3 regions of the Pantoea allii genome follow, and region 2 is predicted to be linked to each of the others. Evidence: predicted binding sites of a transcription regulator. Region 2 holds the regulator's gene; each other region holds the start of a gene.

The links. The regulator PhoB, encoded in region 2, activates phosphate uptake and scavenging genes when phosphate is short. The targets are predictions, from matches to a motif close to CTGTCATAAAACTGNCNNAT.
Region 1: glpT (glycerol-3-phosphate transporter) is a predicted target of PhoB. The motif match lies at 6,317-6,336, and genes of this name have one in related genera.
Region 3: pstS (phosphate ABC transporter substrate-binding protein PstS) is a predicted target of PhoB. The motif match lies at 4,104-4,123, and genes of this name have one in related genera.

What each region holds. Positions count from the first base shown of each region.
Region 1 covers NZ_CP125958.1:4,451,971-4,462,005, forward strand. The annotation lists gene QNH99_RS20825 (dienelactone hydrolase family protein) at 232-1,068, shown strand; gene metE (5-methyltetrahydropteroyltriglutamate--homocysteine S-methyltransferase) at 1,133-3,403, opposite strand; gene metR (HTH-type transcriptional regulator MetR) at 3,542-4,471, shown strand; gene QNH99_RS20840 (DUF1456 family protein) at 4,544-5,023, shown strand; gene QNH99_RS20845 (carboxylate/amino acid/amine transporter) at 5,257-6,117, opposite strand; gene glpT (glycerol-3-phosphate transporter) at 6,475-7,815, shown strand; gene yigL (sugar/pyridoxal phosphate phosphatase YigL) at 7,856-8,656, opposite strand; gene pldB (lysophospholipase L2) at 8,711-9,703, opposite strand; gene rhtB (homoserine/homoserine lactone efflux protein) at 9,818-10,035, shown strand, end outside.
Region 2 covers NZ_CP125958.1:3,535,446-3,545,480, forward strand. The annotation lists gene proY (proline-specific permease ProY) at 1-1,174, opposite strand, end outside; gene brnQ (branched-chain amino acid transport system II carrier protein) at 1,245-2,564, opposite strand; gene QNH99_RS16830 (cobalamin-independent methionine synthase II family protein) at 2,955-4,058, opposite strand; gene QNH99_RS16835 (PstS family phosphate ABC transporter substrate-binding protein) at 4,421-5,341, opposite strand; gene phoR (phosphate regulon sensor histidine kinase PhoR) at 5,361-6,674, opposite strand; gene phoB (phosphate response regulator transcription factor PhoB) at 6,689-7,378, opposite strand; gene sbcD (exonuclease subunit SbcD) at 7,576-8,772, shown strand; gene QNH99_RS16855 (AAA family ATPase) at 8,769-10,035, shown strand, end outside.
Region 3 covers NZ_CP125958.1:61,158-71,192, reverse strand. The annotation lists gene QNH99_RS00330 (F0F1 ATP synthase subunit epsilon) at 1-88, shown strand, start outside; gene glmU (bifunctional UDP-N-acetylglucosamine diphosphorylase/glucosamine-1-phosphate N-acetyltransferase GlmU) at 250-1,620, shown strand; gene glmS (glutamine--fructose-6-phosphate transaminase (isomerizing)) at 1,763-3,592, shown strand; gene QNH99_RS00315 (hypothetical protein) at 3,636-4,019, opposite strand; gene pstS (phosphate ABC transporter substrate-binding protein PstS) at 4,196-5,239, shown strand; gene pstC (phosphate ABC transporter permease PstC) at 5,326-6,288, shown strand; gene pstA (phosphate ABC transporter permease PstA) at 6,285-7,175, shown strand; gene pstB (phosphate ABC transporter ATP-binding protein PstB) at 7,220-7,993, shown strand; gene phoU (phosphate signaling complex protein PhoU) at 8,011-8,745, shown strand; gene QNH99_RS00285 (MFS transporter) at 8,857-10,035, shown strand, end outside.

The DNA of each region.
Region 1 (10,035 bases), 920 kb from region 2:
CACTTAAGAAAATGAAAGTTACATTTTCTAAGAAAAATAGGGTGATCAATATCACACATCCATCCATCGCCTTGTGTATTGCTACATATGGTGATGTGGAAGCTATCGCGGGAATGTTAAAGAGAAGTGTAATTTTATTGGTTAACCACTCTGTTACTCCCTGTCTGGAACCTGTCACAGGTGGCCAGGCTATAGTTACGTGATTGCGCCTATGCTTGCACGGAGAGAATGATGAAGACCGACGATAATATGACACAAAAATCAGCTGCAGGCGCGTTTGCTCCGGCAGTTCAGCCCACAGCATCAACCACGATTATTACCGACAGCCCCACCATCCATTCGGGGGAAACCTCTATTCCGAGTCAGGGCGAAAACCTGCCGGCTTTTTATGCGAAACCGCAGTCAGCAGACGGTCCTTTGCCGGTGGTGCTGGTGGTACAGGAAATTTTTGGCGTTCACGAACACATCCGCGATATCTGTCGTCGGCTGGCGCTGGAAGGCTACCTGGCGGTCGCGCCAGAACTGTACTTCCGTGAAGGCGATCCGAATGACTACCATGACATTCCGACGCTGTTTAAAGAGCTGGTCAGCAAAGTGCCTGACAGTCAGGTGCTGGCGGATCTCGATCACGCAGCGAACTGGGCTGCCCGTAACGGTGGGGATATTCGCCGCATGGGGATTACCGGCTTCTGCTGGGGCGGACGCATCAGCTGGCTTTATGCCGCGCACAACCCGCAGCTGCGCGCCGCCGTGGCCTGGTATGGCCGTCTGGTTGGCGAAAAAACCATGAAGCAGCAAAAGCACCCTATCGATATCGCCGTCGATCTGAACGCACCGGTTCTGGGATTATACGGTGGTCAGGATGACGGCATTCCGCTGGAAAGCGTCGAGCAGATGCGTCAGGCATTGCATGCGGCCAATGCCAACGCTGAGATTATTGTTTATCCCGATGCCGGACATGCTTTCAACGCTGACTATCGTCCGAGCTATCACGCAGAATCGGCAACCGATGGCTGGGCGCGCATGTTAGCCTGGTTTACGCAATACGGCGTTGCACCCACGACGTGATCAAAAAAAGGGGGCGCGCAAGCGCCCCAACATACTGACAACGTATTGACACAACACCAGGAAATCAGGCGGTTTCGCCCCGCAGGTTTTTTGCCGCTTTAACCATGTTAGCCAGTGCCTGTCGGGTTTCGCGCCAGCCACGGGTTTTCAGGCCGCAGTCCGGATTCACCCACAGACGTTCTTCTGGAATACTTTGTGCCGCCTTACGTAACAAATTTTCTATCCACTCGACATCGGGTACGTTGGGCGAGTGAATATCGTAAACACCGGGCCCGATTTCGTTTGGATATTCGAACGCGTTAAATGCATCCAGCAAATCCATATCAGAACGCGACGTTTCGATGGTAATCACGTCTGCATCCAGTGCCGCAATGGATGCCATGATGTCGTTAAACTCGCAATAACACATGTGCGTGTGAATCTGAGTGTCGTCTTTGGCGACGGCGGCGTTTAACCGAAACGCTTCTACTGCCCAGCGCAGATAGTCGGCCCAGTCTGACTGATGCAGCGGTAAGCCTTCACGCAGCGCAGGCTCATCAATCTGAATGATGCCAATACCGGCGGTTTCCAGATCGGCAACTTCATCACGCAGCGCCAGCGCAATCTGTTTGGCGATCGTTTCACGTGACACATCCTCACGCGGGAATGACCAACAAAGAATCGTTACCGGACCCGTCAACATGCCTTTTACCGGCTTATCGGTGAGGGACTGAGCATACCTCGCCCACTCGACGGTAATGGCTTCCGGACGGCTGACATCACCAATGATCACCGGCGGTTTAACACAACGTGAACCGTAGCTTTGTACCCAACCATTTTGCGCAAACACGAAGCCATCCAGATTCTCGCCGAAGTATTCCACCATATCGTTGCGTTCGGCCTCGCCATGAACCAGCACGTCCAGCCCCAGACGCTCCTGTTCAACAATCGCCTGCTTGATGTGCCCGGCAATACCGGTACGGTAATGCGCGCTATCTATTGCGCCTTTTTTGAAGTCGAGACGCAGGCCACGAATTTCGGGGGTTTGTGGAAAGGAGCCGATGGTAGTGGTCGGCCACGCGGGCAGATTGAAACGCTGGCGCTGTGCTCTGGCCCGCTCGGGGTAAGCACTGGCGCGCGCGGTATCTTTGGCCTGAACGTTTGCCAGACGCTGCGCAACAGCCGCATTGTGAACGCGGCTTGAGTGAGCGCGCGCCTGAACCGGCGCGCTCCACTCCACCAGGGAGCCGGGATCGTTGTGATTAAGCGCCGTGCTCAGTAGCGACAGCTCACGACATTTTTGCAACGCAAAGGCAAACCAGCTTTTCACTTCATCGTCCAGACGGGTTTCTACGCTGAGATCGATGGGGCTGTGCAGCAGTGAGCATGAGGTACCAATCCACAGGTGCTTGCGTGAGCCCACCAGCGGCTGCAGGCGTTCAAACCAGTGGCTGAGATCGGCACGCCAGACGTTACGACCATTGATGACACCGACAGACAGCAGCCACTCTGCGGGCAGTTGTTGGTTCAACCGCTGAATGTCATCTTTGCCCTGCACCAGATCCACATGCAGGCCTTGCACGGGCAGTGACCTGATGACATCCAGGTTCTGACCGATGCTGTCAAAATAGGTGGTGAGCAGCAGTTTGCTATGCCCCTGTAATGCAGCGTAAGTCGGTTTAAACGCATCACGCCATGCCTGCGGCAGTTCCAGCGCCAGGGCGGGCTCATCAATCTGTACCCACTCTATGTTGCGCTTTTTCAGTTCGGCCAGGATCTGCTGATAAACGGGCAGAATGTCGTTCAGCAGTGACAGACGATCAAACGGCACGCCTTTTACTTTCCCCAGCCAGAGGTAGGTTACCGGGCCTAACAATACGGGCTTGATGTGATGACCCAGCGCAAGCGCCTCGTCCACGTCATCCAGCAGTTGAGTCCAGGTTAATGAAAACGACTGCCCTTGAGTGAATTCTGGCACGATGTAGTGATAGTTGGTGTTAAACCATTTGGTCATTTCCGCCGCTGCCGCCGGCTCACCCGTCGGTGCACGACCACGGCCCAGGCGGAACAGCGTATCCAGATCAACGGAGCCATCGTTGTTTTGATGGCGAGCAGGCACATTGCCCAGCATCAGGCTGGTCGTCAGAACGTGATCGTACCAGGCAAAATCACCGACCGGCAGCACATCGACGCCGGCCTCTTTCTGTTGTTGCCAGTGGCGGGCGCGCAGTTCGCGACCCACCGCCAGAAGTTCTTCCTGCGTGATGTTGCCAGCCCAATAACTTTCTTGTGCTTTTTTCAGCTCACGACGCAGGCCAATACGTGGAAAACCGAGAGTATGATTCAGGATAGTCATTCACTATTCTCCAGAAATTCTTCGGCTTTAGCGGGTCGCTAAAGATGTTTAGCCGTCCAGATGTTTACACCGCTATATTCTGCGGGTACTGTATGTTCCTCAAGCGCAAATTATTCAGTTTCGATGTGAAGGACTCTCATGATCGAATTCAAACACCTCCGGACGCTTCAGGCTCTGCAGAATACGGGCTCGCTGGCAGCGGCAGCGGCTCAGCTTCATCAGACACAGTCGGCGTTATCACATCAGTTCAGCGATCTGGAACAGCGGCTGGGATTCCGTCTGTTTGTCCGTAAAAGTCAGCCATTGCGTTTTACGCCGCAGGGCGAAATTTTATTGCAGTTGGCAGAGCAGATACTGCCGCAGATTCAGCAGGCACTTCAGGCCTGCCACGAGCCGCATCAGACAACCCTGCGCGTGGCGATTGAGTGTCACAGCTGTATCCAGTGGCTTACGCCGGCATTAGATAAGTTTCGCCAGAGCTGGCCCCAGGTGGTGATGGATTTTAAATCCGGCGTGACCTTTGATCCGCAGCCCGCCCTGCAGCAGGGGGAACTGGATATTGTATTAACCTCGGATATCCTGCCGCGCTCAGGCTTGTTCTATTCTCCGATGTTCGATTTCGAAGTCCGACTGGTGCTGGCACCGGATCATCCTCTGGCACAGGTTGAACATATTTCCCCTGACGATCTGGCGGATGAAGTCCTGATGATTTATCCGGTACAACGCCAGCGGCTGGATATCTGGCGTCACTTTCTGCAACCCGCTGGCATCAGCCCTGCACTTAAGAACGTCGATAACACCCTGTTAATGATTCAGATGGTATCGGCGCGCATGGGAATTGCGGCACTGCCGCACTGGGTGGTAGAAAGCTTTGAAAAACAGGGACTGGTGATCACCAAAACGCTGGGTGACGGCTTATGGAGCCGCCTTTATGCCGCCGTGCGCGACGGGGAACAGCGTCAGCCGGTACTGGAAGCCTTTATGCGTTTTGCCCGTCAGCATGCCTGCGAGCATCTGCCGTTCGTCAGGGACGCCGCGCATCCTGCTAAGGTTTTATCGCGTGAGTGACAAAGCTGCACGGTAGCAGGCAAAATCCCCTATAATGCGCAGCCTGTCGATTTACCATGAGAAGATCTCACCATGACTAACAACGATATTCTGCGCAGCGTGCGCTATATGCTCGATCTGAACGATGCCAAAATGGTGGCGATTTTTGCGCTGGCTGAATGTGAGGTTGCTCAGGCTGATATCACCAGCTGGCTGAAGAAAGATGAGGATGCGGCATTCCGTCCCTGCCCCGATGTTGTGATGGGATATTTCCTTAACGGTTTAATTTTTCATCGCCGTGGCAAAAGTGACGACGCGCCCGCGCCGTCCATTGAGCGCAAGATGAACAACAACATCTTCATGAAAAAGCTGCGCATCGCGTTTGATTTAAAAACGACGGATATTCCTGATGTGCTAAAAAAGGCCAATTTTACGGTTTCTCAGGCAGAGATTGGCGCGATCTTCCGCAAACCGGATCATAAAAATTACCGTGAATGCGGTGACCAGATTCTGCGTAATTTCCTTAAAGGGCTGACGATGATTCATCGGCCCGCCACAGGCAAACCCGCTTAAAACGCAGCTCGATGGTATTTCACCCGGTCGGGAAAGCAGACATCCGTGCCCGTTTGCTTTCCTGCCTGAGGCGCAGAGGCTGTGTCCTGTCGCTCGCTCGCTCGCGAAATATGTCATCACGAGTAAGCATAAGCCGTTCAGCCTTTAGCGCATCAGGCATCACTCGCCTGACGAGGCGCCCGGCGCGCCTTCTCATCCCCCACTGATCTTTTTTCCCGCTAAGGTCAGCCCGGCTATTTCGCGCTGTTACCGACTACCCAGCGCTTATGTACCCACAGCGACGCCATAATCACGAGGGCACCTGCGATAAAGCTTGGCCAGTGCGGTTTTTGCTGCCATATCGCAAGGTTAACCAGCAATCCGGCCGGAACGTGCATGTTATTCATAATGCCCAACGTGCCGGCATCGACCTGCGTTGCCCCATAGTTCCACATAAAATAACCCAGTCCCGACGCCGCAACGCCCAACCATACAAGGATTCCCCACTGCAGCGTCGTCGTGGGTAATTTGTTGGGATTGCCCCAGGCTGCCCAGGCAATAATAGCTATCAGCACCGCGCCCAGATAAAACCACGAAAACGCCGTGTGCTGCGGCATCGGCCGGGTTTCCTGCAAACGCTTATAGCCCACCATCCCGGCCGCGAAGCAGATATTGGCTAACTGCACTAACAGCAGACCAAACCAGAAGTTTTCGCTGACTTTGTCGTAGCGAATAATCGCCGCGCCCGCAACGGCCAGCAAGGCACTGAAAATGTATCCGACGCGCAGAGGCCTTCGACTTATCAGGTCGTAGATCAAGGTGACATAGAGCGGCGTCATCACGGTAAACAGCAGGAATTCTGACACGCTCAAATACAAATAGGCTTCAAAACTCAGTAAATACATAATGCCCAGTTGCAGCATCCCGACCAGCATATAGAGCAAGAGCGTTGAAGGCCGGTAGCCACGCCAGCGCAGGAACGGCAGAAAGACAATGGCGGCCAGCGCCAGGCGCATCAATACGGAAAACCAGCTGTCGACCTGCCCGGCAAGGTACTCACCGATCAGGCTAAAAGAAAATGCCCACAGAATGGTAGTAACGATCAATAAAAGCACGGTAACAACCCCGAAATAAACAGAGCGTCAGTGTAAACAAAGTCCTGAATCAGAGCTGATTTATCTGGTTTACATCTGGTTACTTACCAGGCATTCAGGCGTTATCTTTTCTCTCTGCCTGTTTTATCCTTCCCACACCACGCCTGTTGCCGCCAAAAATGTGTGAAAAAGCGCATCTGCCTGGCATTTTCGCGCTTTACTGTAATAAAACTGTAACAAATTTGTCATTCATCACAGTAAACGGCACTGTCTCTGTCTATTCTCTGCGCGAAATGGTGCATCGCGAGCACCATTTTTTATGTTTCGACCCAACCTGCTGGGGAATCAAAACCATAATGCGCCCGGAGGGCCACCATAATGTTAAGTATTTTTAAACCTGCACCACACCAGCCCCAGGTGGCAGAGGATCGTGTCGATCCCCTCTATCGCCGCCTGCGTTGGCAGATCTTCATCGGTATTTTCTTTGGCTATGCGGCTTACTATCTGGTCAGGAAAAACTTTGCTCTGGCCATGCCTTATCTGGTTGAACAGGGCTTCTCGCGCGGCGATCTGGGGTTTGCGCTTTCGGGCATCTCTATCGCTTACGGCTTTTCCAAGTTCATTATGGGTTCGGTATCGGACCGCTCTAATCCCCGCGTTTTTTTACCTGCCGGATTGATTCTGGCCGCTGTCGTGATGCTGTTCATGGGGTTTGTTCCCTGGGCGACCTCCAGCATTATGGTGATGTTTGTCTTGCTGTTTATCTGTGGCTGGTTCCAGGGGATGGGCTGGCCGCCCTGCGGACGCACCATGGTGCACTGGTGGTCGCAAAAAGAACGTGGCGGTATTGTGTCGGTGTGGAACTGTGCGCATAACGTCGGCGGGGGAATTCCGCCCCTGCTGTTTTTGCTGGGAATGGCGTGGTTTAACGACTGGAAAGCGGCCCTTTATATGCCCGCCTTCGGCGCGATTGCCATTGCAATCCTGGCCTTTGCGCTGATGCGAGATACACCACAGTCCTGTGGCCTGCCGCCTATTGAGGCTTATAAAGACGATTATCCGGCGGATTACAACGCGAGCCATGAAGAAGAGTTCACCGCAAAACAAATCTTCATGAAGTATGTCCTGCCAAACAAATTACTGTGGTATATCGCCCTGGCGAACGTGTTTGTTTATCTGCTGCGTTACGGCATTCTGGACTGGTCGCCGACGTATCTCAAAGAGGTGAAACACTTCACCCTGGATAAGTCATCGTGGGCTTACTTCTTCTATGAATATGCAGGAATTCCCGGCACGCTGTTGTGCGGCTGGATGTCAGATAAAGTCTTTCGCGGAAACCGTGGAGCGACGGGCGTGTTCTTTATGACGCTGGTCACCATCGCGACGGTGGTTTACTGGCTTAATCCGCCAGGAAATCCCGGTGTAGATATGGCCTGCATGATAATCATTGGCTTTTTGATCTATGGTCCGGTGATGCTGATAGGGCTACATGCGCTGGAACTCGCACCGAAAAAAGCCGCCGGGACGGCAGCCGGTTTTACCGGATTGTTCGGTTATCTGGGCGGTTCGGTCGCAGCCAGCGCCATTGTGGGTTACACGGTGGACTATTTTGGCTGGGATGGCGGCTTCCTGGTGATGATTGTGGGCTGTGTGCTGGCGGTGATTTTGTTACTGCTCACCATGGTCAGCGAGCATAAACACAAACAAAAACTGGCGTAACCGTCAGAAGGCCGGTTCGCCGGCCTTCTGCGCAGGCGCGCTACGATAAATACAACTTTCTTAGCGTTGCCGGCACCGCATCCTCGGCGTTGCTGCCAATCACTTCCAGCTCCGGCAGGGTATCTTTCAGACGCTGGTGCGCGTTAGCCATAATGCAGCCCTTGCCTGCCATACTCAGCATTTCTACGTCGTTCATACCATCACCAAAGGCAATACAGTCTTTCAGCGTAAAGCCTAACTGTTTCGCTACGGATTCAAGTGCATGACCTTTAGAAACACCGCCCGCCATCACCTCCAGACAGGTCGGCAGTGAAAAGCTGACGTTAACGCGATCGCCCCAGCGCGCTTCAATCGCCAGCTCCATGGGAATCAGATGCTCAGGCTCTTCACAGGTGAAAAAGACTTTGCTGATGCCGTCAGTCGGCAATATACCCGGTTCATAAACCTGATAATGAAAATCGGATTCGCGAAAATAGTCTTTCTCTGCCGGGCTGCAACGGCTGACAAACCACTCATCATCGCGATAAACGTGCGTCAGCACTTCCGGATGATGGTACTGCAGCCCAAACAGATCCTGGGCAATATCCATATCCAGATTGTGGCTAAAAATCAGCTCTCCTGCGGGATTGTGCACGCGCGCGCCGTTTGACGTAATCATATACGCCGGAATACCCAGCTTGTCGCGCATTTGCCCAACATCAATATGATGGCGGCCCGTGGCGAAAATAAAGTGAATGCCTTGTGCAACCAGCTGTTGCAAAGTTTCGCGGGCATCAGGCGTGAGGCGATGTTCGGGGGAAAGCAGTGTGCCGTCCAGGTCGGACACAACAATGTGGTACATGAAAACCTCGGGTATCTGTGTCGGTTGGCCGTAGCCGGTAATGTAAACGGAGTACTAATGATGCGACAAAAAGAAATCGACGATCGCATTGAGTGCTTCAGCACGCATGCTGTCTTTTTCAAACAGGATCTCGTGGCGCGCACCTTTAATGATCTGGGGTTTGCGTCCCTCACAGGGATGACCCGCCGCCGCCATGGCGGTACAAAAAAGATCTTGTGAGCGGTTATCTACCACGCTGTCTTCGCTGGCCTGCAGCAGCAGCAGCGGGGTCGTCATTTTATCCACCTGACTGAAGATGTTACGTCCGGCATAAATGCCTTCCCGAACCCAGTGATAAGTGGGCCCGCCAACACGAATGGCCGGATCGTCCGCATAAAAACGCAGGCTGCGCCGATAACGCTCATGGCTGTGTGTCAGGCGATTAATGCCAAAAGGATGCGCCCGCCAGCGCCCCGTGCCTAACGCATAGCCATCGCGCACGGCAGGCCTTTTTTCCGCCCAGTCGAGTATTTTATGCGCCAGAAAAGAGGGTAACGGCAAAGCAATGCCAAACATCGGCGCGACCAGTGCCGCAGCATGGAACGCACCAGGCTGACGCGCCAGAAACAGGGCCAGAATCGCCCCGCCCATCGAATGGGCTAACGCATAACGCTGCTGATAATGACGGCTTACAATCTCTTTGAGATAAAGCGTTTCGAGATCATCAACATAGTGGGAAAACTCCACGACATGTCCACGATGAGAGTCGTCCAGCAGGCGATCCGATCGTCCCTGTCCCCGATGATCGAGCACGATCACGTCAAATCCGCAGTGGAACAGATCGTAAGCCAGCTCGGGGTATTTAACGTAGCTCTCAATGCGCCCGGGTACGATCAAAATAACGCGCTTGTGTTTCGGTGAAATGAACCGGACATAACGTAATGTCAGATTTTCAACGCCGGTAAATTCACACTCTTCACGGCTGTGCCAGAAATCAAGCAATGGGCCGGTAGCAAAGGCGGCAAACGCCTGTTCACGTTGCAGCCAGCTTGCTCTGTGTTGCTTCATCCGCCCTCCTGGTTGCCGAAAAAAAAGAGTCTGAACGGCCGCATGATGTCCGTAGCCCTGCGCATCATTCTGGCGTATTGTGTCACACTTCAGACGCGACAGGGAGTACAACCCATGACCATCGAATGGTGGCTGACCTATCTTCTTACCACCACAATTCTTAGCCTTTCGCCCGGCTCTGGTGCCATTAACACCATGAGCACCGGCATCAGTCACGGTTATCGTGGCGCGGTCGCGTCTATTTCTGGCTTGCAGGTCGGTCTTGCACTGCATATCGCCCTGGTGGGGATCGGTCTTGGGGCGCTCTTTTCCCAGTCGCTGCTGGCGTTTGA
Region 2 (10,035 bases):
GGGCGGCGGCTTTGCCGATCTTGCGTCGAAACGCCATCTGTGACAGCAGAATCATGATCCAAACCCAGACGGTGGCAAAAGTCGCCAGCGAGGCGATAACCAGGAAGACTTTTTCTGGCATCAGGTAGTTGAGGTACACCGCAATCAGCATGGCAAACATCATCACCACCACCGTTACCCAGGGAATACCGCGCGAAGAGACCTTCATAAACATTTTGGGTGCATGGCCCTGCTGTGCCATGCCATGCAGCATACGTCCGACGCCAAACACATCGCTGTTGATCGCCGACAGCGAGGCGGTCAGCACCACAAAGTTCAGGATAGACGCTGCCGCCGCAATCCCCATATGCTGGAATGTCAGAACAAACGGGCTGCCGTTGGTGCCCACCTGATTCCAGGGATAAATCGACATAATGACAAACAGCGTACCCACATAAAAAACCAGAATACGCATCGGGACGGAGTTGATAGCGCGCGGGATAGAGGTGGCCGGATCGTTGGCTTCACCCGCTGTGATACCGATGATTTCAATGCCACCGTAGGCAAACATCACCATCTGCAGCGACAGCAGCATTCCCACGAGACCGTGCGCAAAAAAGCCGCCATTGGTCCACAGGTTATGAATGCCGGTGGGCTGGCCACCGTTGCCTATCCCCCAGATGATCATGCCAAACCCGGCCAGGATCATCACAACGATGGTGGCGACCTTGAAGAAGGAGAACCAAAACTCCACTTCACCAAACACCTTCACGCTCATTAAATTGACCGCGCCGATGATCAGCACCACGCTGAGCACCCAGATCCAGTGCGGGACCTCCGGAAACCAGACGCCCATATAGATACCAAACGCCGTTACGTCCGCGATAGCCACGATAAGAATTTCAAAGCAGTAGGTCCAGCCGGTGATGTAGCCTGCCAGCGGACCAAGATAATCCTGCGCATAGCGGGAAAACGAGCTGGCCTGCGGGTTGTTGACTGACATCTCACCCAGCGCGCGCATGATGATGTACGCCACCGCGCCGCCAATGATATAGGCGAGCAGTACGCTCGGTCCTGCCATCTTGATGGCGTCCGCCGAGCCGTAAAACAGCCCGGTGCCAATCGCCGATCCCAGCGCCATAAAACGGATGTGGCGCGTGCTCAGTCCGCGTTTGAGCTTGTTGGTTTCTTGCATAACAACCTGTACCTGTGAAATGAAAAAACCACGGGCAAGCCCGTGGTTAAAGAAGAATCAATCTTAGCCGTTACGAGTGAACCGACACCTGCTCTGGCCCTTTCAACCGATCGACCAGCGCCACAGCCAGCAACATCACCAGCGATGGCGGCAACCAGGCAAGGCCCTGGTCGGCTAGCGGCAGATGCTGGCTAAATGCGGGTAACGCCTCTTTAAACCCGGTGGTTTTGATGGCGTCAAGGATACCAAATAGCAGGCTGACCAGCATAGTCGGTGCGATGATACGACTGCTTTTGTTCCACCGGTTCAGCGTAAAACTCAGTACGACCAGCACGATACACGGCGGATAAATCGCCGTCAGCACCGGAATGGAAATCTGAATCAGATGGCTCAGCCCCAGGTTAGACACCACCATCGAGAACAGGCCCAGTACAAAGACCAGCGTTTTGTAAGACAAGGGCAGATACTGCGCAAAAAACTCTGCGCAGGCACAGGTCAGGCCCACAGCCGTCACCATACAGGCAATGAAAATCAGTGCGGCCAGGAAGAAGCTGCCCATGTCACCGAAGGTCTGCTGGACGTAAGCATGCAGAATCGCCGCACCGTTGGCATTCTGATCCACTAACGCACCGCTGCCCGCGCCCAGTTTAAACAGGCTGAGATAGACCAGCGTCAAACCGACGCCAGCGATCACCCCAGCTAAAACCGTGTAGCGGGTTAACAGCGCCGCATTATCAATGCCGCGCGAACGTGCCGCGTTGACGATGACAATGCCGAAGACCATCGCGCCCAGCGTATCCATGGTGAGATAGCCGTTCACAAAACCACTGGAAAATGCGGCGCGCTGATAGTCCGCCGTCGCGGGAATCGTTCCGCCCGCCGGCCACAGCAAAGCCGCGACGCCCAGCAGCGTCAGGGCTGCAATTTTCAGCGGGGCGAGAAAATGGCCGACCGTATCCAGCAATTTACCCGGATAGAGGGAAATCACCATCACCAGCGCAAAGTAAACCAGGCTGTAGATAAACAGCGGCAGCGGGCCATCGCCAGTGATAGGTGCAATGCCCACCTCAAATGAGACCGTGGCGGTGCGCGGCGTGGCAAAAAGCGGCCCGACCGCAAGGTAGCAAACCGTTGCCAGCACCACGCCAGCGACTTTGCCAATGGGCGTGCTCAGCGCATCAATACCGCCGCCGACGCGCGCCAGGGCGATCACGGTGATAACAGGTAAGCCCACGGCGGTAAGCAGAAAGCCCAGAGCGGCCACCCAGACATGTTCGCCTGACTGAATACCGACCATGGGAGGAAAGATGATGTTACCCGCGCCAACAAACAGGGCAAACGTCATGAAGCCCAGCGCGAGAATGTCTTTAACGGTTAAACGATGTGTCATACGGCCTGTCACTGATGTTGCGATGAAAGATAAGTTTGCGTTGTCCCCTCGCTGCGTTAATACGACGACTTGCCAGACAATAACAGCGCATTATGCGTAGCGTCTGGTTTAGCGCAGGTGATTTGAGCTGCTTTTTTTCTGTTCACAGAGGGATAAATCGACAACGGCGGTAAGTAAAACGTTTATAGCGGAGAAAGGCAATACAGGATCGGAAAACCAGAGGCTTATTTCGCAATTTAAACCAATATCAGAGGATCACATCAATATTCGCAGAAAGTGCATCAGATGATGTGCTTTAAAAATAAACAGGCGATGGGAAATATCAGCATACATGCGGGTTTTTGTGCACAAGTGGCGCATGTATTGCGCCACGTTGCACAGATTCAGCGCTTACCACACCTGGCTGGCGACATCCACTACCAGACGAATCTTCTGCCACTGTTGCTCTTCGGTCAGGCTGTTGCCCTCTTCCGTTGAGGCAAATCCACACTGCGGGCTGAGGCAAATCTGGTCGAGGCTGATGTACTGCGTCGCTTCCTGTAAACGCGCTTTTACCTGCGCGGCGTCTTCCAGTTCACCGACCTTGGTGGTAATTAAACCCAGCACCGCCTTCTGGTGGCCAGGCTTGATGAAACGCAGCGGTTCGAAGCCGCCAGAACGGTGATTGTCATATTCAAGGAAAAACGCATCCACATTCACAGAGCCGAACAGGATTTCAGCCACCGGCTCGTAGCCCCCTTCAGAAATCCAGGTCGAGCGGAAATTGCCACGGCACACATGCAGACCGACGGTCAGGTCGGCCGGTTTGCCTTCTAACGCCTTGTTCAGTACACGTGCATAGGTGCGAGCCAACTGCTCGGGATCGTCGCCGCGCTCACGGATCTCACGCTTTTGATCCTCTGAACAGAGATAAGCCCAGACGGTATCGTCCAGTTGTAAATAGCGACAGCCTGCATCGTAAAAGGCTTTAATCGCCTCTTTGTAGGTCTGCGCCAGATCGTCAAAGTACACATCCAGATCGGGGTAAACCTTTGCGTCGATCACTTTACGTCCGCCGCGAAAATGCAGCACGCTTGGGCTGGGGATGGTCATTTTTGCCACCGCATCCCCCGCTACGCTCTGCAGGAAGCGGAAATGCGCCAGCATTGGATGCCCATCAAAACCCAGCTTGCCGGTAATTTTTACGCCGTGCGCTTTGGTCTGAACACCGTTGAACTGAATGCCCTGATCCGCTTCATAGTGTTCAACGCCTTTCAGGCCGTAGAAAAAGTCAAAGTGCCACCAGCCACGACGAAATTCCCCGTCGGTAACAACCTGAAGGCCATTTTCACGCTGCTTCGCCACCACGTCACGAATCGCTTCATTTTCAGCATCACGCAGTTCGTCAGCGCTGATCTCGCCCGCATGAAATTTTTCACGAGCCTGCTTAATGGCGACGGGACGAAGGAAGCTGCCAACGGTATCGGCACGAAACGGGGCGGTTTGTCTTTGCATAATGACTCCTGATCACCCGCCAGATCAGTAGATAATTTCGGGCGGGAATAGTTACACAATGTAATTTCAGCCTTCCAGATGGCTAAACGTCTGAATGCAGATTGTCATGTGACCGGCTTCTGCGCAAACGAAAAAAATTCACTGGGGATGAAAAAGATTCATGTTGCGACGAGAAGAGCGGATTTCGCGGTCGTCCTTTTACGCATCAGCATTCTTACCCGGCGCAACTGACGCTATGGACGCTATGGACGCTGAACAGCATAGCCAGGATGTAGCCCGCACACAGGGCGCGCGGCTAAGACGGAGAATGTTCTTTATCAAGGATGCCTGGTGATCCTCGGGTTCTGCACAGTCAGGAAAGCCTACTGGAGAGCCTTACGCGCCCCGGCCATTTGCGTCTCAGACAGCGGCAGATAACCCGCTTCACTCACGCGCTGCTGGCCCGCTTTAGACAGTACCTGTTGTAAAAAAGCGGCTAAAAGCGGCGGCAAGGGCTTACCGGGGGCTTTGTTCACATACAGATAGAGCGGGCGCGCCCAGGGATAGCGACCACTGCGGATAGAATCCGGATCGGGTGCAACCGCCTCACCGCTTTTTGTCATCACCGGTAGCAGTTTTACTCCGCTCAGGTGAAAACCAAAACTGGCATAGCCAATGCTGCGCAGATCGCCGGCGACGGCCTGAACCACCGCCGCCGATCCGGGAAATTCCGCCACGTCGTTGCGAAAATCGCCCTGACACAGTGCCTGCTGTTTGAAGAATCCCCATGTCCCGGATGCCGAGTTGCGGCCATAACGCTGGATAGCGCGCTGCTGCCATTCTGGCTGATGCAGGCCCAGATCGCCCCAGCGCTCAGGCACCTGCTGCGCGCCACAGAGACGGGTGACAGAGAACAGAGCATCAAGCTGGCGGGGGTAGACAGACTGCAGCGGATTGCGCTGATTCACCACCACCACCAGCGCGTCCATCGCAACCGGTACTGCCAGCGGAGGATAACCATATCGCGCCTCAAATGCCTGGCGCTCATCCGCCTGCATAGGCCGGCTCATGGCCCCAATCTGCACGCTACCGGCGGTGAGCGCGGTGGGCGCGGTTGACGAGCCCGATGCCTGGACCTGGACGTTTACGCCAGGCGACTGACGGCTAAAGTCATCGCCCCATAAGGTCATCAGGTAGCCGAGCGTGTCCGAGCCTGCGCTGCTCAGATTGCCTGAAAGCATAACAGGCTGCGCCTGCACCAAGGCAGGCAACAGAGAGAAGAACAGCAAAAAAAACGCGCGCATTGTTCCGGTCCGTCAGCAGTTAATGGACGGCATTCTCCTGCATCCCGTTAGTAACAATCAACCGTGGTGCCAGGGTAAACGTAAAACAGGTTTCCTGATGCGGGATGCTGGTGATCTCCAGACGCGCATTATGATGGCTCAGCGCATGCTTCACGATGGCCAGCCCAAGCCCGCTGCCGCCGGTGGCGCGTGAACGCGCTTTGTCCACGCGGTAAAAACGTTCTGTCAGACGTGGGATATGCTCAGAAGCAATGCCGGGGCCGTTATCGCACACCTTGAATACCGCGCCCTGCTTGCTACGTAGCCAGCTGATATCGATGCGCGTGCCCTCTGGCGTATGGTTAACCGCGTTGTAAACGAGGTTGGAAATGGCACTGCGTAATTGCTCATCATTGCCAAACACTTTCAGATGGGGATCGGTATGAAAATGGATAGCGTGACGCCCACCGCTCAGGGTTTCGGCCTCATGCTGCAGCAGTTTTAGCATGACGGGCACATCAACCTTTTCTTTCATGTTGATGACCGGGGCAGCCTCAATACGCGACAGCGTCAGGAGCTGTTTGACCAGGCTATCCATCCGTCGGGTTTGCTCCGACATCGTGTGCAACGCTTTGTCCCGTGAGCGCTGATTCATCACAGAGTCGTTCATCATTTCCAGATAGCCCTGAAGCACCGTTAAAGGCGTGCGCAGTTCGTGGCTGACGTTGGCGAAGAAGTTACGCCGTGCTCCCTCAAGCTGATGCATCTGGGTAACATCGCGCGCCACCATTAACCACTGGCCTTCGCTGTAAGGCATGACACGGAATTCCATATGGTGCTGGTTATTCAGCACCAGCGTCAGTGGCTTGTCGAAATCCCGCTGGCGAAGGTAGCGTGAAAACTCAGGATAACGCAGCAGGTTAAGGATATTTTGCCCGTTATCCTCTGGCCAGCGCAGCCCCAGGTGTTGCTGTGCCAGGCCGTTGCACCAGAAAATAGTGCCCTCTTCCGTGGTCAGGATTACGGCGTCAGGCAGCGACTCCGCGCCGCTACGAAAGCGCTTAATCAGATTACCTAACTCGCGCCGCCGCCGCCGGTTGCGCAGTTGCATTTGATACAACCCGTAAAACAGTGGCTCCCAGCTAGCCTGGCCTGAAGGCGGCGTCATCGTGCGATCGAGCCATAGCCAGTGAGAAAGGCGCATCAGGTTGTAAAAATGCCACAATAACATGCCGACGACGCTAAGTAACAAGAGCCACGGCAAATAGCCAAACAGCAGGCCAAGCACCAGCGCAGGCAGACACGCCAGCACCAGTTCGGACAATAATCTCTTCCAGGAGAGGCGTTCCAGCACGGTTAAAGCTCCGTTTAAAAGCGGGCAGAGAAACGATAGCCTGTTCCGCGTACGGTTTGTACCATGCGATCGTGGCCGGTCAGTTCCAGCGCCTTACGTAAACGACGAATATGAACGTCAACGGTGCGATCTTCAACATAGACGTTGGTGCCCCAGACGTGATTGAGTAGCTGCTCACGGCTGTAAACACGCTCAGGATGGGTCATAAAGAAATGCAGCAGCTTGTATTCTGTCGGCCCCATTTCCAGCGGTGTGGTTTCTGACATCACGCGGTGCGATGACGGGTCCAGGCTCAGGCCCTGCATTTCAATCACGTCTTCAACCGCCATCGGCGAAATACGACGCATAACCGCTTTGATGCGTGCCATCAGCTCTTTAGGCGAAAAGGGTTTAGTGATGTAATCATCAGCCCCGACTTCCAGCCCACGAACCCGATCTTCTTCCTCGCCGCGCGCGGTCAGCATCATAACCGGAATATCGCGCGTCATGGCTTCACGCTTAAGATGTTTAATAAATTGTATGCCGCTACCGCCGGGTAACATCCAGTCCAGCAGGATCAGATCAGGCCAGGGTTCAATCAGCTTGCTGACAGCACTGTCATAATCTTCGGCCTCAATCGGCTGATAATCGTTTTGTTCCAGAACAAAACATAACATCTCACGGATTGGAGCTTCATCTTCCACAACTAAAATGCGCTTAGCCATTATTACTCCTGCAGGTAGGACGGCTTTCACTGATATTTGCGGCGTCATTATGCGTCAGTTTTGTGACAGTTTTATGAAAAAGTTAGCCATAAAAGTCGGCTTGCAACAACCATTTATGACAACATGACGACATGTTTTGTGGCTTTAGTGATAGAGCCAGTATAATTGCCGGGCAAATTGTTATGGCAGGGAGTGTTATGCGCATTATCCACACCGCGGACTGGCACCTGGGGCAGTTCTTTTATAACAAGAGCCGTGCCGCTGAACACCAGGCCTTTCTTGACTGGCTGTTAATCCAGATTGAGCAGCACCAGGTTGATGCCCTGATTGTGGCGGGCGACTTATTCGATACCGGTACGCCGCCCAGTTATGCGCGTGAAATGTTTAACCGCTTCGTGGTGGCATTACAGCCCAGCGGCTGTCAGCTGGTGGTGCTGGCAGGTAATCATGACTCGGTGGCGACGTTAAACGAGTCGCGTGAACTGCTGGCCTGTCTGAATACGCGAGTGGTTGCCACGCCGCAAGAAAATGATGATGTGCTGATGTTGACCACCCGTCAGGGCGAACCCGGCGCGTTACTGTGCGCGATTCCTTACCTGCGTCCGCGCGACATCATGCGCAGCCAGGCCGGTCAGTCGGGGCGGGACAAACAGATCAGTCTACTGGAAGCGATTGCCGCGCATTATCAGCGCAGTTTTGCGGCGGCGCAGGCGTGGAACAAGCACCTGCCCATCATTGCAACCGGCCACCTTACGGCCCTTGGCGTCAGCAAAAGTGATTCGGTGCGTGATATCTACATCGGCACGCTGGACGCCTTCCCTGCCTCGGCATTTCCGCCAGCGGATTACATCGCCCTTGGGCATATTCATCGTGCTCAGCGTGTGGCTAACAGCGACCATATTCGCTACAGCGGTTCCCCTATTCCACTTAGCTTTGACGAGCTGGGCAGCGAAAAGAGTGTGTATCTGCTGACGTTCGGCTCCGCAGGCCTGGAGATCGATGCCCTGCCCATTCCGCTGTTCCAGCCGATGAGGATGCTCAAAGGTTCACTGGCGCAAATCAGCCAGCATCTAGCCGACTTTTCCCATCCGAGCGGCGAAAAACCGGTCTGGCTGGATATTGAAGTCACGACTCAGGAGTACTTAAGTGACCTGCAGCGCCAGGTGGAAGCCCTGACCGCAGATTTACCGGTGGAAGTGCTGCTGTTACGACGCAGTCGTGAACAGCGTCAGCACAGCCTGACGCAAACGGATAATGAAACCCTGAGCGAACTGAATGTTGAAGAGGTTTTTGCCCGGCGTCTGGCACTAAACGATGCGCTTGACGATGAGCAGATTGCCCAGGTGACAACGCTGTTCAGGCAGACGCTGGCCGAGCTGGAGGAGAACCCATGAAGATCCTCACGCTGCGATTCAAAAACCTCAATGCGCTGAAAGGGGAATGGTTTATCGACTTTCGCACCGAGCCTTTCGCCAGCAATGGTCTGTTTGCCATTACCGGGGCGACGGGCGCGGGTAAAACCACCCTGCTGGATGCGATCTGTCTGGCGCTGTATCACCAGACGCCGCGCCTGGGCGTGCTCTCTCAGGGGCACAATCCGCTGATGACGCGTGACTGCGCAGAATGCCTGGCTGAAGTCGAATTTGAAATTAAAGGTGAAGCCTGGCGTGCATTCTGGAGCCAGAACCGCGCCCGGGGTACGGCAGACGGCAAACTGCAGGCACCGCGCGTCGAGCTGGCACGCTGTGCGGATAACCAGATTGTTGCAGACAAAGTGGGCGACAAACTCAAGCTCACCGAAACGCTCAGTGGTCTGGATTTTGCGCGCTTTACCCGCTCAATGATGCTGTCACAGGGCCAGTTCGCCGCGTTTCTCAATGCCAAAGCCAACGAGCGCGCGGAGTTGCTGGAAGAGCTGACCGGCACGGAGATTTACGGTCTGGTTTCTATGGCCGCGTTCGAGCGCCATAAAGAAGCGAAAAATGCGCTGGAGTTGCTGCGCAGCCGGGCGGGCGGCATGGCACTGCTTGATGAGGCGACCCGAACCGGGCTGCAACAGCAGCAAGCTGCACTGACGGAAGCCGAGCAGCAACTCAGCCGCCAGCTTGACACCGCTCAGCGCCAGCAGCACTGGCTGCAGCTGGCACAGCAGCTTAGCGCGGACAGTGAGCAGGTGAATGCCGCCCGTCAGGCAGCAGAAACGGCAAGTCAGGCGGCAGAAGCCGATCGCCAGCGCCTGGCCCGAAGTGAACCGGCAGAAAAACTGCGCGGTGCGCTGCAGCAGCGCGACAGCCTGCAGGCTGAACGTCATGAGGTGCAACAGCGTCAGCAGCAGGTCAATCAGCAGATGCAGGCCACGGCAAATGAGCAGCAGCAGTTGCAGCAGCGCTATCAGGAAATGGAAACGGCCCGCGAGCAGGCGCGTCAGCAACAGCGACAGCAGGAAACCCTGTTGACCGAACAGGTCATCCCGCTCGATCAGGCGCTTTCCGCCTTAGCACAGCAAATCCAGCAGTTGCAGCATGAAACGGGTCAGCAGCAGGCAGGCTGCGCGCAGCGCGAACAGGCGATGCAAGCCGAGCGACGCCAGGTGAGCGATCTGCAACAGGCGATGACCCAGCAGCAGACTCTTCGACAGCAGCTTGCAGAGCTGGCGT
Region 3 (10,035 bases), 1.1 Mb from region 2:
CGACGTGGACTACGCTCAGGCCTCTGCGGAGCTGGCGAAAGCCATTGCGAAACTGCGCGTGATCGAGCTGACCAAAAAAGCGATGTAATCCGGCTTTATGCGTCACGAAATGCCAGCCCTTTGGGTTGGCATTTTTTTTGCCTGCCGTAGGGGTAACAGGATTCTGGCTAATTTCGGGACAAGAAAAATGTAGTAATCTCAGTGCTAAATCGTTTAACTTTCTTCAGTCTACAATCAGTCAGGATGGATATGTCTAACAGTGCGATGAGCGTGGTAATTCTTGCCGCTGGCAAGGGCACCCGTATGTATTCCGATCTGCCAAAAGTGTTGCATACGCTGGCAGGTAAACCGATGGTTCAGCACGTGATTGATGCCGCAAAAGGGCTGGGTGCACAGCAGGTGCACCTGGTATACGGACACGGCGGCGATCAACTCAAAGCAACGTTAACTGACAGCGCAGTCAACTGGGTGCTGCAGGCAGAGCAACTGGGTACGGGTCATGCTATGCAGCAGGCGGCCCCGCACTTTGCTGATGACGAAGACATCATGATGCTCTATGGTGACGTTCCGCTGATTTCTGAAGCCACCTTACAGCGTTTGCGCGAGGCTAAACCCGCGGGCGGTATCGGATTGTTAACGGTTGTACTGGATGACCCGACAGGTTACGGCCGCATCGTGCGTGAAAATGGCACCATCGTCGGTATTGTTGAGCAAAAAGATGCTAACCCTTCTCAGCTTACTATCAATGAAATTAATACCGGTATTCTGATCGCCAACGGCGGTGATCTTAAGCGCTGGCTGTCCAGGCTAAATAACAATAATGCCCAAGGCGAGTATTACATTACTGACATCATCGCATTAGCGCACGGTGAAGGTCGGGTAATTAATGCCGTCCATCCGGCCCGCAATAGCGAAACTGACGGCGTCAACAATCGCCTGCAACTGGCTACGCTTGAGCGTACTTATCAACACGAGCAGGCTGAAAAACTGCTGTTGGCTGGCGTTATGCTTCGCGATCCTGCACGTTTCGACCTGCGCGGAACGCTGCAGCACGGTCGGGATATTGAAATTGATACCAACGTCATTATTGAAGGCCAGGTGACGCTGGGCAACCGGGTTAAAATTGGCGCGGGCTGTATTATCAAAAACAGCGTTATCGGGGATGACTGTGATATCAGCCCTTATTCGGTGATCGAGGATGCAAATCTGGCCACTGACTGTACCGTAGGACCATTCGCGCGTCTGCGCCCGGGTAGTGAACTTGCTCAGGCTGCGCACGTGGGCAATTTTGTTGAGATGAAGAAAGCCCGTCTCGGCAAAGGGTCCAAAGCGGGTCACCTCTCTTACCTTGGCGATGCTGAGATTGGTGCCAATGTGAACATTGGCGCCGGGACAATCACCTGTAATTACGATGGTGCCAACAAATTTAAAACGATCATTGGCGATAACGTCTTTGTCGGATCGGACACGCAACTCGTTGCGCCGGTCACCGTGGCGGCAGGCGCAACGATTGCGGCAGGTACCACGGTGATGAAAGATATTTCCGGCGCTGATCTGGTCTATAACCGTAAAGAGCAGAATCACAAAGCCGACTGGCAGCGTCCGCAGAAGAAAAAATAATTTTTACGGCCCGTGTTAACGGGCCGCTGTAGTACCAAAACTATAATCCCCACTCTCTACAAGGCTCGGGGAACCGGCAAAGCCGGACTATCAGGTCATATGACAACGCAATGGCTTAACGCCATGAAGTCAGGAAATAACTATGTGTGGAATTGTTGGTGCAGTAGCACAACGTGATATCGCAGAAATTTTATTAGAAGGTTTACGCCGCCTGGAATACCGCGGTTATGACTCAGCCGGTCTGGCCGTCGTCGATCAGCAGGGGCACATAACGCGCCTGCGTCGCCTGGGTAAGGTGCAGATGCTGGCTGCTGCCGCAGAAGAACAGCCCCTGGTGGGTGGAACCGGTATTGCCCACACGCGCTGGGCAACGCATGGCGAGCCCTCAGAAGCCAACGCGCATCCGCACGTTTCTGAGCACATCGTTATCGTACATAACGGCATCATCGAAAACCATGAGCCTCTGCGCGAAGCGCTGATGGCTCAGGGTTATCACTTTGCCTCAGAAACCGATACTGAAGTCGTGGCGCATCTGGTCCATCTGGAACAGAAACAAGGTGGCTCGTTGCGTGAAGTCGTGCAGCGCGTGATCCCTCAACTGCGCGGTGCCTATGGCATGGTGATCATGGACAGCCGCGATCCGTCGCTGCTGGTAGCGGCCCGTTCCGGTAGTCCGCTGGTCATTGGGCGAGGTGTGGGCGAAAACTTTATCGCGTCTGACCAACTGGCACTGCTACCGGTCACCCGTCGCTTCATCTATCTGGAAGAGGGCGATATCGCTGAAGTGAGTCGCCGTGATGTCACCATTATTGATGGTGCCGGTAACCAGGTCCGTCGCGAAGAGATCGAATCCAGCGTGCAGTACGATGCCGGTGACAAAGGTCTGTATCGTCACTACATGCAGAAAGAGATTTACGAGCAGCCTAACGCGATTAAAAACACCTTAACCGGTCGTTTTAATCACGGCGAAGTGGATCTCAGCGAGCTCGGCCCGCATGCAGAAACGCTGCTCAGCAAAGTTGAGCATATCCAGATCATTGCCTGCGGTACGTCTTATAACTCAGGCATGGTTTCACGCTACTGGTTTGAAGCACTGGCTAATCTCCCTTGTGATGTCGAAATCGCGTCTGAATTCCGCTATCGCAAATCGGCGGTGCGTAAAAACAGCCTGCTGATTACGCTGTCTCAGTCGGGTGAAACTGCGGATACGCTGGCTGCGTTGCGCCTGTCAAAAGAGCTGGGTTATCTGGGATCGCTGGCTATCTGTAACGTCGCCGGTTCGTCCCTGGTACGAGAATCTGATCTGGCGCTGATGACCAAAGCGGGCACGGAAATTGGTGTCGCGTCGACCAAAGCCTTTACCACCCAGCTCACCGTGCTGCTGATGCTGGTGGCAAAACTGGGTCGCCTGAACGGTATGCCAGCGGAAAAAGAGCATGAGATTGTTCATGGTCTGCAGGCACTGCCAAGCCGCATTGAACAAATGCTGGCGCAGGATAAGCTGATTGAAGATCTGGCAGAAGATTTCTCTGATAAACATCATGCGCTGTTCCTGGGCCGTGGCGATCAATATCCGATTGCGATGGAAGGCGCGCTGAAGTTAAAAGAGATCTCTTATATTCATGCCGAGGCTTATGCTGCTGGTGAGCTCAAACACGGGCCGCTGGCGCTGATTGATGCCGATATGCCGGTTATCGTCGTGGCACCGAATAACGAGCTGTTAGAGAAGCTGAAATCGAATATCGAAGAAGTGCGCGCGCGCGGCGGTCTGCTGTACGTGTTTGCTGATGAAGATGCTGGTTTTAGCGACAGCGATGGAATGAAGATCATTCCCCTGCCGCACGTGGAAGAAGCGATTGCGCCTATCTTCTATACCGTGCCGCTGCAGCTGCTCTCCTATCACGTGGCCCTGATTAAAGGGACCGATGTGGATCAGCCGCGTAATCTGGCGAAATCGGTGACGGTCGAGTAATGCGTCTTACGCGTGAATCCCTGGCGGGATTCACGCGTTTCTTTTATTTAATTTTGCTGCTGACTTGCTCAAGTGCGCGCTGCTGATCGCTGATTTTGCGGTTAGCCTCATCGAGTGAACGTTGCAGGTTAGTGATCACATCTTCATTTTTGCTTAGCTTTTGTGAGAGCGTATTGAGGGTATCAGTCTGGTTTTCTTGCGTTTTTATTAACGCTTGTACTTGCTTCTTCGTTTCACTCACATCCTCAGCATTGACAGACGCTTGTCTGACCGCGCCACTACTGTCAATTGTGGCCAGAGTGCCTCTGTTATCTGTCATTGCAAAAGATTCATTCGAATGAATCTGCGGTACGTCGTACGCATGGGCGCTGGCCAGCGTACAGAGGAGGACAACATTGCATACCAGAAGCTTCTTCATAAATGTCATTGAACATGTCCTTTTCAATAGTGGGCTTGTAAAAATGAGCAATAAGTGTGTCTGTCATATAACTGTAATATTAACTACATTTTTCTGTCACTAAACTGTCCTATTTTCCCTCCTGCAGCAATCACTGACTCTTACTAAAAAGGCATTGAGCCTGAATTTTCTCCCCTGGAGGGAACATGACACTGATGCGTAGCACCGTAGCCCGAATCCTTGCCGCCTCTTTTGCCGTTAGCGCGGTTTCTGCCTTTGCAGCCACCGATCTGACGGGTGCGGGCGGGACTTTCCCGGCGCCGGTTTATGCCAAGTGGGCAGCAGAATATCAGCAAGCCACCGGTAGCAAAATCAACTATCAGGGCATTGGTTCATCTGGCGGTGTAAAACAAATTATCGCCAAAACCGTTGATTTCGGTGCGTCTGATGCGCCTATGAAAGACGAAGATTTGCAGAAAAATGGCCTGTTTCAGTTCCCAACCGTGATCGGTGGTGTGGTGCTGGCGGTTAACCTGCCGGGCATCAAATCAGGTCAACTGACGCTGGACGGTAAAACCGTTGGCGACATCTATCTGGGTAACATCAAAAAGTGGAACGATCCTGCGATTGTTAAACTGAACCCAGGCGTGAAACTGCCAGACACTAACATCAACGTGGTACGCCGCGCGGATGGTTCCGGTACCTCTTTCGTGTTCACCAGCTATCTGGCAAAAGTGAACGAAGAGTGGAACAGCAAAATTGGTAAGGGCAATACTGTTAACTGGCCAACCGGTCTGGGCGGTAAAGGTAACGACGGCGTCGCCGCCTTCGTACAGCGTCTGCCAGGCTCAATCGGCTACGTTGAATATGCTTATGCCAAACAAAATAATCTGACCTACACCAGGCTGGTGGATGCGGATGGTAAAGCGGTTGCGCCAAGCGAAACCAGCTTCTCTAACGCGGCGAAAGGCGCGGACTGGAGCAAATCTTTTGCTCAGGACCTGACTTTCCAGAAAGGCAACGACGCATGGCCAATCACCTCAACCACGTTTATCCTGATTTACAAAGACCAGGCTAACGCGGCGAAAGGTGCCGAAGTGCTGAAATTCTTCGACTGGGCTTACAAAGACGGCGGCAAAACGGCAAACGCGCTGGATTATGCCACCCTGCCTGACAGCGTAGTTCAGCAGATCCGCGCTGCATGGAAAGCCAATATCAAAGACAGTTCAGGTAAAGCGCTTTATAAGTAAGTGAATGACCCTGGCCAGACCGACGTCTGGTCAGCCTTCAGGGGCGGCGTCTGCCGCCCTGATAACTTCTGAGGACTGAGACTTCTATGGCTGCAACGAAGTCGGCATTCAAAGCCCCAGGCAAGCAAGGCGACAGAATTTTCGGTGCACTGGTAAAACTCGCTGCGCTGATCGTCCTGTTACTGATGGGCGGCATCATTGTCTCCCTGATCTTCTCTTCCTGGCCAAGCATACAGAAATTTGGTTTCGCGTTTTTGTGGACCAAAACCTGGGACGCCCCTAACGAACAATTTGGTGCGCTGGTACCGATTTACGGTACGCTCGTCACCTCAATTATTGCCCTGATTATTGCGGTACCGGTCAGTTTCGGTATTGCGCTTTTCCTTACTGAACTCGCACCAGGCTGGTTACGTCGTCCACTGGGTACCGCCATTGAGCTGTTAGCGGCGATCCCCAGCATTGTTTACGGCATGTGGGGCTTATTTGTTTTTGCGCCACTGTTCGCACAGTACTTCCAGACGCCGGTTGGCGATGTGATGTCGGGCATTCCTGTCATTGGCGAGCTGTTTTCTGGCCCCGCATTTGGTATCGGTATCCTGGCCGCAGGCGTTATCCTGGCCATCATGATCATCCCGTATATCGCCTCGGTAATGCGTGACGTGTTTGAACAGACGCCGGTGATGATGAAAGAGTCGGCTTATGGCATTGGCTGCACGACCTGGGAAGTGATTTGGCGCATTGTTCTGCCCTTCACTAAAAATGGGGTGATCGGCGGTGTCATGCTCGGTCTGGGACGTGCACTGGGTGAAACCATGGCCGTGACCTTTATTATCGGTAACACCTACCAGTTAGACAGCGCCTCGCTGTTTATGCCTGGCAACAGTATCACCTCAGCGCTGGCGAACGAATTCGCTGAAGCAGAGTCAGGCGTACACGTTGCGGCCCTGATGGAGCTGGGCCTGATTCTGTTTGTTATCACCTTTATCGTGCTGGCGATTTCAAAGTTAATGATTATGCGGCTGGCCAAAAGTGAAGGAACGCGATCATGACAACGATGGAAGTGCAGGCTCGCGCAGAACTGGAAGCGTCACGTCGTAAGATGCAGTCATGGCGCAGTACCAAGAATAAAATTGCGCTGACGATGTCGTTACTGACCATGGCTTTTGGCCTGTTCTGGTTAGTGTGGATTCTGTTTACTACGGTAAGCCGTGGCATCGATGGTTTGTCATGGTCGCTGTTTACGGAGTCCACTCCGCCGCCAAACACCGCGGGTGGTGGCTTAGCCAACGCCCTGGCAGGAAGTGGTTTACTGATTTTCTGGTCTACCTTCTTCGGTACGCCGCTGGGCATTATGGCCGGCGTTTATCTGGCGGAATACGGACGCAAATCAGCACTGGCAGAAGTGATTCGTTTTATTAATGACATTCTGCTGTCAGCACCGTCGATTGTGGTTGGCCTGTTTGTCTACACCATCGTCGTGGCGCAAATGCACCACTTCTCCGGCTGGGCGGGCGTGATTGCGCTGGCGCTGCTGCAGGTTCCGATAGTGATTCGAACCACGGAAAACATGTTGCGACTGGTACCAGACAGCATGCGCGAAGCCGCCTATGCGTTGGGTACGCCGAAATGGAAGATGATCTCGGCTATTACGCTTAAAGCGTCGGTTTCCGGCATCATCACCGGTGTGCTGTTAGCGATTGCCCGTATCGCTGGTGAAACCGCGCCGCTGCTGTTTACTGCGCTGTCGAATCAGTTCTGGAGCACCGACATGATGCAGCCCGTGGCTAACCTCCCGGTCACCATATTTAAATTCGCCATGAGCCCGTTTGCCGAGTGGCAAAATCTGGCCTGGGCTGGCGTACTGATTATTACCCTGTGCGTGCTGCTGCTGAATATCGTAGCAAGAGTTGTTTTCGCCAAGGGCAAACACGGTTAACTACCGACACTGCCCTGCGCGGTGTTGATTAAGAGAGAAAAACAATGAGTACTGCGACTGCATCAGCCGGAAAAATCGAGGTTCGTAATCTGAATTTCTATTACGGCAAGTTTCACGCTCTGAAAAATATCAACCTGGATATTGCTAAAAACCAGGTCACGGCGTTTATTGGGCCATCAGGCTGTGGTAAGTCCACCCTGCTGCGCACTTTCAACAAAATGTATTCGCTCTATCCGGATCAGCGAGCAGAGGGTGATATTCTGCTGGATGGCGACAATATTCTGGCGTCGCATCAGGATATCGCACTGTTGCGCGCCCGGGTTGGCATGGTATTCCAGAAGCCGACGCCTTTCCCGATGTCGATTTATGACAATATCGCTTTCGGCGTGCGCCTGTTCGAGAAGCTGTCTCGTGCCGACATGGATGAGCGCGTGCAGTGGGCGCTGACCAAAGCGGCCCTGTGGAACGAAACCAAAGACAAGCTGCACCAGAGTGGCTACAGCCTGTCTGGTGGACAGCAGCAGCGTCTGTGCATTGCCCGCGGCATCGCTATCCGTCCGGAAGTGCTGCTGCTGGATGAGCCATGCTCTGCACTGGACCCCATTTCTACCGGCCGTATCGAAGAATTAATTACCGAACTGAAGCAGGATTACACGGTGGTGATCGTGACCCATAACATGCAGCAGGCTGCACGTTGTTCCGATCACACGGCGTTTATGTATCTGGGCGAACTGATTGAGTTCAGCGACACTGACACGCTGTTCACCAAGCCGGCACAGAAACAAACAGAAGACTACATCACAGGTCGCTACGGCTGATTCGACAGGAGATCGCCATGGACAGTTTAAATCTGAATAAACACATCTCCGGTCAGTTCAATGCTGAGCTGGAGCACATACGCACTCAGGTGATGATCATGGGCGGGCTGGTCGAACAGCAACTGACCGATGCGATCACCGCGATGCATAATCTGGACGGTGATCTGGCCCAGCGTGTCATTGATGGCGACCAGAAGGTCAACATGATGGAAGTGGAGATTGATGAGGCCTGCGTCCGCATCATCGCCAAACGTCAGCCTACCGCTATCGACCTGCGCCTGGTGATGGCAATTATCAAGACCATTTCCGAGCTGGAACGCATTGGCGATGTGGCCGAGAAAATCAGCCGTACCGCACTGGAGAAGTTTGGTCAGCAACATCTGCCGCTGCTGGTTAGCCTGGAATCCCTGGGCCGCCACACCGTACAGATGCTGCATGACGTGCTGGACGCGTTTGCGCGTATGGATCTTAACGAAGCCGTTCAGATCTACCGCGAAGACAAAAAAGTGGATAAAGAGTACGAAGGTATTGTGCGTCAGTTGATGACTTACATGATGGAAGATCCGCGTACCATCCCCAGTGTATTAACGGCACTGTTCTGCGCCCGCGCCATTGAGCGTATCGGTGACCGCTGCCAGAACATCTGCGAAATCATTTTCTACTTCGTTAAAGGACAGGATTTCCGTCATGTCGGCGGTGACAGGCTTGATGAGCTGTTATCCGGCGACGACGGCAGCAATAAGCCGTCTTGATCCTGGGCAACCGTGTGCGATTCCGGCACACGGTTGCGGCTATTCTGCATAGACCCCATCATCGTAGCTCTTTATACTTGCGCCAGTTTTTTAACCAACGGGTGCTGACTCATGTCCTCTTCTTCCCCTTCTAAACAGAGCATTACGCCTGCTAAAGCGATGCTGGCCGCCATCAGTGGTTATGCCATGGATGGATTCGACCTGCTTATTCTGGGGTTTATGCTGCCCGCGATTAGCTTGTCTCTGGCACTTGATCCCTCCCAGGCCGGTTCACTGGTGACCTGGACGCTGATTGGTGCCGTAATTGGCGGCATTGTGTTTGGTCATCTCAGCGATCGCTATGGTCGTATTCGTGTGTTAACGCTCACCATTTTGATGTTTTCCCTTTTTACCGGTCTGTGTGCGGTGGCTCAGGGGTACTGGGATCTGCTGGCCTATCGCACGCTGGCGGGAATGGGGCTTGGCGGTGAGTTTGGCATCGGCATGGCGCTGATTGCGGAAGCCTGGCCGGCAGAGAAACGCAACCGCGCCTCGGCGTGGGTCGGGATCGGCTGGCAACTGGGTGTTCTGCTGGCGGCATTTATCACGCCACCGCTGCTGAGTGTCATTGGCTGGCGCGGGATGTTCCTGGTGGGACTGCTGCCCGCGCTGGTGTCGTTTGTCATTCGCCGCAGTATGGGCGAGCCTGAGAGCTTTACCCGTCAGATCCAACATGTTCCCTCACTGTCCTTTCCCGCCCGACTGAAACTGCTGTTTAAAGACCGCGCCACCAGTAAAGCCAGCCTGGGGATTTTTATTCTCTGCTCCGTCCAGAACTTCGGTTATTACGGCCTGATGATCTGGATGCCGAGCTACCTCTCCTCAAATTTTGGTTTTAGTCTGACGAAATCCGGCATCTGGACGGCGGTCACTGTCGTAGGTATGACATTCGGGATTTGGTTGTTTGGCGTGCTGGCAGATCGCTTTGCGCGCTGGAAAATTTTCCTGCTATATCAGTTCGGCGCAGTTGTGATGGTGGTGGTTTATGCGCAACTGCGCGATCCCACTGTTATGCTGTTTACGGGCGCGCTGATGGGGCTGTTTGTTAACGGCATGATCGGCGGTTACGGAGCATTAATCTCGGATACCTTTCCACCGCAGGTGCGCGCCACCGCGCAAAATGTGTTGTTTAACCTGGGACGTGGCGTCGGTGGGTTTGGCCCGCTGGTTATTGGCCTGCTGGCAGGCAAGTTCTCTTTTGTGGCGGCCATTACCTTACTGGCGCTTATCTACCTGCTGGATATTGTGGCA